Linked DNA regions of Acidicapsa ligni. The protein of the gene in region 1 binds, or shares a complex with, the protein of each later gene. Links are inferred from orthologs where the notes say so. Each region holds a gene or a part of one and is shown on either strand. Other genes may lie near its edges. The genes, in order: tsaD and tsaE.

Region 1 (3,198 bases):
CTGGAAGCCTCAGGCAACACGTGGATGAGCAGGCCTGTCGCGTCAAGCAGTTCAAAAGCGCGGCGGGCGTGGCCTTCTGTCAACATGCGCGTCAGTTCTTCACGCACGCGCTCAAGGCTGACGCCCGCGACCTTGTGCGCCAGCGAACGAATTGCAGCCTGCGTCCGTGGATCGATTTCAAACTTAAAACGCGCGGCAAAACGCACGGCGCGCAACATGCGCAGATGATCTTCTTCAAAGCGCCGCTCAGGCTGCCCAATGGCGCGGAGTACGCCAGCATCGAGATCGGCAATACCGCCAACGTAATCCAGAACAGCAGCGCGCAGGTCTGCATTCGCTGCTACTTTCTCCGGATTAAGCAACAGTCCGTTGATGGTGAAGTCGCGACGCTGAACGTCCTCTTCCGCGCTGGTGGTGTATCGAACAGCATCCGGACGACGGCCATCGGAGTAAGCTCCGTCATGCCGGAAGGTAGCAACCTCGGTTACAACAGACTGCCCATCAACTTCATCTGCGACCAGCACGACGCCGAAGTGAGCGCCAACCGAAAAGGTGCGCGGAAAGAGATCCAGCACAACATCCGGCGTAGCCGACGTAGCCGCGTCATAGTCTTTGGGCTCTCGGCCCAGCAGTAGATCGCGAACGCAGCCTCCGGCAAGATAGGCCTGGTGGCCCTCCTCATGCAATTTGCGCAGGATAGCCCGTGCAGCAGCGAATTGTGGATTGATGGGCAACATAACGGCTGTTTCTTAGGTTACAGCGAGCGAGTGTTCGCGGTCGCTACACTAGAAGAATGAGTAGGAGTGGTTTGATTCTGGGGATTGAGTCGTCCTGCGATGAGACGGCAGCGGCGGTAGTCGAGCGTGGAGCGCAGACGCGCTCGTCCATCGTGGCTTCGCAGATTGCGACGCACGCTCCCTATGGCGGCGTTGTGCCGGAACTGGCGAGCCGCGAGCATCTTCGCAACATCGTGCCCATTACCCGCTCGGCTATGGCTGCGTCCGGTTACAGCCTGGCCGATCTGGACGCGATTGCCGTCACCAGCGGCCCAGGCCTGGCAGGTGCATTGCTCGTCGGAATAACCTACGCCAAGGCACTCGCCTTTGCGCTGGGTAAGCCGCTGATCGCGGTGAATCATCTTGAGGGGCATATCCACGCAGTGCTGCTTGAGGAGCGGCAGCGGCTTCATGCCGCTTCCGGCGCAGGTGAACCAATTCCACTGAACTCAGACGAAAATGGTTTGCCAATGCCCGCGTTGGCGCTGGTCGTCTCCGGCGGGCATACGCATCTTTTTCTGGCCAAGCCGCCAGCCGCCGGTCCGGAGATCGGCGCGTGGCAGTACTCGTTGATTGGACGCACGCTCGATGATGCAGCAGGCGAAGCGTTTGACAAGGTAGCCAAGCTGCTCGGGCTCGGTTATCCCGGAGGGCCGTGGATCGACAACCTGGCCCAGTTCGGCAACCCGACAGCGGTTCCGTTCGGCTTCACGCAGATCAAAGTGAAAGCGCATCTCGAAGGGAAAACGCCGCGAACCAAGGGCGCGCAGACCGCTCCTATCGCCGATCTTGACCGGCACTTTTTATTTTCATTTTCAGGGATCAAAACAGCGGTCCTGCGCTATGTAGAGGTCCACGGACTCCGCGCCAGTTGCGACGCACGGCAGCGGACGCTGATGGAGATGATCGGCTCCGGTGTGACGCCTACATGGCGCGATGCCCGGTCGCTATGCGATCAGCAAACATTGGATCTCATCGCGAGCTTCCAGCACGCAGTCGTTGGCAATCTGCTGAAGAAGACCTTCGCCGCAGCCGAGGCGATCGGCGCAGCCAGCGTGCTGGTGACCGGAGGCGTCGCAGCCAATCGTGAACTGCGCGTGCGCTTCACAGCCGAGGCAGCGGAGCGCGGTCTTCCTGTTGCATTTCCCACGCTGGCCATGTCCACGGACAACGCAGCCATGATTGCAGCAGCGGCCTGGCCTAGGTTTCTCGCAGGAGATTTCGCAGGATGGGATCTGGAAGCAAATCCGCGGCTGACCCTGGCATAGCCGCCGGATTACCTAAGGCTTGGACAGTCCATAATTTGGCACTTTCGGCGTTAGTTTGCGCACCAGGAATTCCTGAAAAAGATTGCCAACCGCGCTGAAGCCGATGCCGCTCAGTGTGTTTTCAAAGGTCAGGCCCGCTCCGTTGCGGTTGATCGCCGGGTAATAAATATTGGAAATCCCCGCTGCCGCCAGGCTACCGATGACACCGGAATAGTCGAACTGCCAGCGCCCGTTATCGCCTTTGCAGATGACCGCGTTGGCAATGGCATAGAGCGCGCGCGAGCGAATGCTCCCCGTACCCTTGTAGAAGTAGCGCGGATCCTGCTTGAGCAGGGATGGCAGAATCGCGCCTCCGATCATATTGCTGATGAAGCCATCGGCGTAATTGGCCGCGTAGCGCTTCGCGTAGCCCTTTGCACCTTGCCCATAGCCGTCAAAATCATCGTTGGCCTGCTGGATTCCTGCCACTCCTGCTGTAGCTAGAAAGGTGAATGGATCAATCGACGATCTCCAAGCGAGATGAAATTTTTGCCGGGAGTTGAGTGGCGGCGCGTTGGGAGCGTAGATGACGTAGAAATTGGGAATAGCTCCGAAAACCCGCTGCTTTTCCTCTTCCTTGAGCTGCTCCTCGGCGACTTCTACGCGGGATGCGGTGACGCGCACTTCGCTGATCGTTGCCGAGACTGGCAGCACAATCTCGGGAGCAGCATAATTTTCACCGGCATGCAGCAGGATGGAAACCTTCTGCGTAGTGAAGCCGTTCGACGAAACGGTGAGTTCAAATGGGCCAGGAGAAACGTCTCCAAAGCTGAAATGGCCATTCGTGTCGGATGTCGTCGAGCGCTCCGGCGACAGAGCCGGGCCAACCTGGGTAAGCGTGATCCGGACGCCTTCATACACAGCGTGATCCCGATCGACGACAGTGCCCTGAATACTTGCATGAACACTGGCAGTCAGGGGCTGTTCCCCTGCAGCGGGCGCAGATGGTTGCACCGGCCCCGATGCCTGCGCCTGAGGCGCGTCGGGCAGGTTTGTGTCAGCCATTAGGGGAATGAGGTTCCCCGTCCTGCCTGGAGTCGGCTGCTGGGCCAGTATGCAAACCGGCAGTCCACAGATTGACAGAGAAGCAAGCAGGCTAAAGCCCAGCCCAAACG
Region 2 (3,315 bases), on another replicon or contig:
AGGATGATTTTGCCCGGCATTCTGAAGCGCTTACGGCTGATCTCGTCCTTGACGCTATCTGCGGCACGGGCTTCAAACCGCCCCTGCGTGGACTTCCGCTGGCTGCACTGAACTGGCTGCAGGCGGCCAAGTCTCCAGTGCTGGCAGTCGATCTGCCGTCTGGCTGGGATGCGGACGAAGTCAAGCTTCAGCCGACGGATGCTGATAATAAGCCGCTTCTATCTTTCCCCGCAGACGCCATTATTACGTTTACGGCTCCCAAGCCGGCCCACGTTTTCAGCCAGCTTACGCGCTACTGGTATCAGCCGGTCGTCGTAGCATCCATTGGCTCGTCTGAAGAAACAATCGTTTCCAGCCTGAATATTCGATGGACGGGCTCGGCCAAGGCCATTACAGAAGCGGTCCGCACGGTCGATTCGAACAAGGGGATGTACGGCCATGTGCTGGTAGTCGGCGGCAGTCCGGGTAAATCGGGCGCGCCGGGCATGACCGCGCTGGCAGCTCTGCGAACGGGCGCTGGCCTGGTTACGGCTGCGGTGTCTCCATCTGTGCTTTCGCTGGTGGCCGCGCTCGCGCCGGAGTTGATGACGCATGCGCTAATTGCAGATGAAACCGGGCAGATTTCGGCGAAGAATCTGGAAGCTGAAAATCTCAAAACGCTGCTGAATAAGATCACGGTTCTTGCCATCGGGCCCGGCCTTGGCGAAACCCCCGAGGCAGTCGAGTTTGCGTTAGGCCTGTTGGCTGCAACGCGTATTCCGGCTGTTGTCGATGCCGATGCTTTGAACGCCATCGCACGGCAGCCGGAAAAGCTGATCGAGCTGGCGAAAGATCGGACGATGGTTCTGACTCCGCACCCTGGCGAAATGGCGCGGCTGACCGGGCTGACGACGAAGCAGGTGCAGGCGGACAGGCTGAAGGTCGCCCGCGATTTCTCGGCCAAATACGGCGTGATTCTTGTGCTCAAAGGGGCTCGAACGCTGATTGCGCATCCAGATGGTTCGGTGGCGGTGAATACGACCGGGAATCCGGGAATGGCCAAGGGGGGCAGCGGTGACTTGCTGACGGGCTTTGTCGCCAGCCTGCTCGGCCAGCATCCGAAGAATCCTAAGCGGGCGGTGGAAGCGGCTGTCTACTTACATGGGCTGGCGGCGGACATCACGGTTCGCCAACATGATCAGCACACGTTGCTGGCGACGGATTCGCTGGCCTATCTCGACAAAGCGTTTCGCTTTCGCCCGTTTTCCTATGATTTTCGTCTCGGTTCCGGGTATGGTTGGTTGCAGGGATTACCCGCCGATTTTGGCGGTTTAGATACTCCAGGAGTGAGATGAGCAAAGAGCCCACGGTCCACGAATACGAGACAAAATCCAGCGCAGGAACCATCGCCATCGGGCGCAAATTGGCGGCTCTGCTTACGCCGCCGCGGCTGCTTATTCTGACGGGCGATTTGGGTGCGGGCAAGACCACGCTGGTCAAGGGAATCGCGACCGCGCTTGGAGCTGCTGACTCGGATGAGGTCACAAGCCCAACGTTCACGCTGGTCCATGAATACTCCGGCTCACTGGATGGCAAGCCGATCAAGCTGTTGCATCTTGATCTGTATCGGCTCGATGCCGAGCGCCAGCTTGATTCGCTTGGGCTGGATGAGATGCTGACCCCGGATGCGCTGGTGCTGATCGAGTGGGGAGAAAAATTCAAGAGCATCCGCAAGCGTGCTGACGGCGAGATCACCATCACTTCAGAGGGTGGGGATACGCGCAAGGTCGTGGTAAGGCTGAACTAGATCCTGCCTGGGAAATATAGGCAGGGCAATATAGGCAGAGAAACGTAAAAGCCCGTCTGCACTTCGATATACATGAGATATCGAAGTGCAGACGGGCTTTTTGCGGTTGAGCTTAGACTGCTGCCAGAGCCTGGGTCAGGTCGGCGATCAGGTCGTCTTTATCTTCGATACCGACAGAGAGACGCAGCAGGCCTTGTGTGATTCCGATGGCCTGACGACGCTCTTCGGTGAGCGCGGCGTGGGTTGTGGTGGCGGAGTGGGAGGCCAGCGATTCGACGCCGCCTAACGACTCTGCATTGAGGAAGAGCTTGACCGCACCGAGGACGCGTCCGACGGCCTCGCGGGAGCCCAGCTCCAAGGTCATCATGGAGCCGAAGCCCTTCTGCTGACGTACTGCGAGCTCGTGCTGCGGATGCGACTTGAGGCCGGGATAGAAGATCTTCTGGACTTTTGGGTGCGTCGAGAGGAATTCGGCAAGGGCGCGGCCGTTTTCTTCATGCTGCTTCATACGCAGAGGCAGCGTCTTGATGCCGCGGAGGACGAGGAAGCTTTCAAATGGCGAAAGAATGCCGCCCATTGCTTTTTGAATCAGGTGAAAGCGAGTTGCGTGTTCCGGCTTGCTGCCGACCAGGACACCGCCGAGGCCGTCGGAGTGTCCATTGAGGAACTTGGTCGTCGAGTGCATGACGATATCCGCTCCGAGCGCCAGGGGGCTTTGCAGGGCGGGCGACAAGAAGGTGTTGTCGACGCTGACTTCGGCTCCGCGGCTGTGGGCAAGCTCGGATACAGCACGAATGTCGGTGAGCTGCATCAGCGGGTTGGTCGGCGTCTCGACGTGGACCAGCCTAGTGGAGGGCTTGAGTGCTGCGGCGAGAGCATCCAGGTTGGTGAGATCGACATACTCGATCTGGATGCCGTAGTTCTGAATGACCTGATCGAGAAGCCGTGCCGTGCCGCCATAGACATTGTGCGAGCAGATGACGTGATCGCCGGTATGCAGCGGTGCGACGAGCGCGGTGATTGCAGCCATGCCGCTGCCGAAGACCTTGGCGTTTGCGCCGCCTTCAAGGGCGGCAAGTGCTTCTTCAAGACGGTCGCGGGTAGGATTGCCGCCACGCGAATAGTCCCAGCCTTTGTCGCTGCCGATGCCGTTCAGTTCAAAGGTCGATGAGAGATAGATGGGGACATTGACCGATCCGGTCTGTGGGTCGGGGTATTGTCCGGCATGGACGGCAAGCGTGGCGTATTTGTGTTCAGACATGAAGACTCCTGGCGCTGGGTGGCAACTCTTTAGCTTATCGTGGCCGACTTGTTATGGCTGATGAAGGCAATGGCCGAGGGGGGCAGGGTGCGCATTCAAGCTGCGGCCGGAAGCAGGATACGAATCCGCGTTGCACCAAAGCGTGTAATTGCGATCTCGTATTGAACAGGTCTGAAGCCCTTGAGGGTTGCGCGAATTTCCAGATGCTGGCCGCGCTTTCTGTCTTCAAAGGCAAACTTTCCGTTGCCGTCGGCGAAGGTCGATGCCA

The links.
Region 2: the proteins of tsaD (region 1) and tsaE are in contact, whole or in part, in a crystal structure (PDB 6N9A), measured with the Thermotoga maritima proteins. The link is inferred for Acidicapsa ligni from one-to-one orthologs. Residues at the interface, in WP_004082750.1 of Thermotoga maritima: Cys10, Asp11, Arg49, His50, Leu82, Gly84, Gly135, Gly136, Glu154, Thr155, Leu156, Asp157, Asp158, Ser159, Glu162, Asp165, Lys166, Arg169, Leu170, Tyr175, Lys213, Thr214, Leu217, Tyr218, Gln221, Arg222, Asn324; in WP_004082108.1 of Thermotoga maritima: Leu37, Gly38, Lys46, Lys57, Val59, Lys60, Ser61, Thr63, Phe64, Thr65, Leu66, Met67, Val69, Pro71, Tyr82, Arg83, Leu84, Asp86, Asp88, Phe89, Asp93, Ile128, Asp130, Glu131, Arg134.

Annotation. Positions count from the first base shown.
Region 1 is NZ_JAGSYG010000001.1:1,282,173-1,285,370, forward strand. The notes cover bases 36-2,918. They hold tsaD (tRNA (adenosine(37)-N6)-threonylcarbamoyltransferase complex transferase subunit TsaD), read left to right. Parts: upstream 36-793; coding sequence 794-2,044; downstream 2,045-2,918. Other genes in these bases: OHL19_RS05105 (CCA tRNA nucleotidyltransferase), read right to left, coding at 36-737; OHL19_RS05115 (carboxypeptidase-like regulatory domain-containing protein), read right to left, coding at 2,057-2,918. In the rest of the region: more of OHL19_RS05105, read right to left, coding at 1-35; more of OHL19_RS05115, read right to left, coding at 2,919-3,088.
Region 2 is NZ_JAGSYG010000005.1:70,238-73,552, forward strand. What follows is about bases 59-3,058. They hold tsaE (tRNA (adenosine(37)-N6)-threonylcarbamoyltransferase complex ATPase subunit type 1 TsaE), read left to right. Parts: upstream 59-1,330; coding sequence 1,331-1,786; downstream 1,787-3,058. Other genes in these bases: OHL19_RS17185 (NAD(P)H-hydrate dehydratase), read left to right, coding at 59-1,334; OHL19_RS17195 (trans-sulfuration enzyme family protein), read right to left, coding at 1,899-3,047. Also shown: more of OHL19_RS17185, read left to right, coding at 1-58; OHL19_RS17200 (carboxypeptidase-like regulatory domain-containing protein), read right to left, coding at 3,143-3,315. UniProt on the Escherichia coli protein: Required for the formation of a threonylcarbamoyl group on adenosine at position 37 (t(6)A37) in tRNAs that read codons beginning with adenine.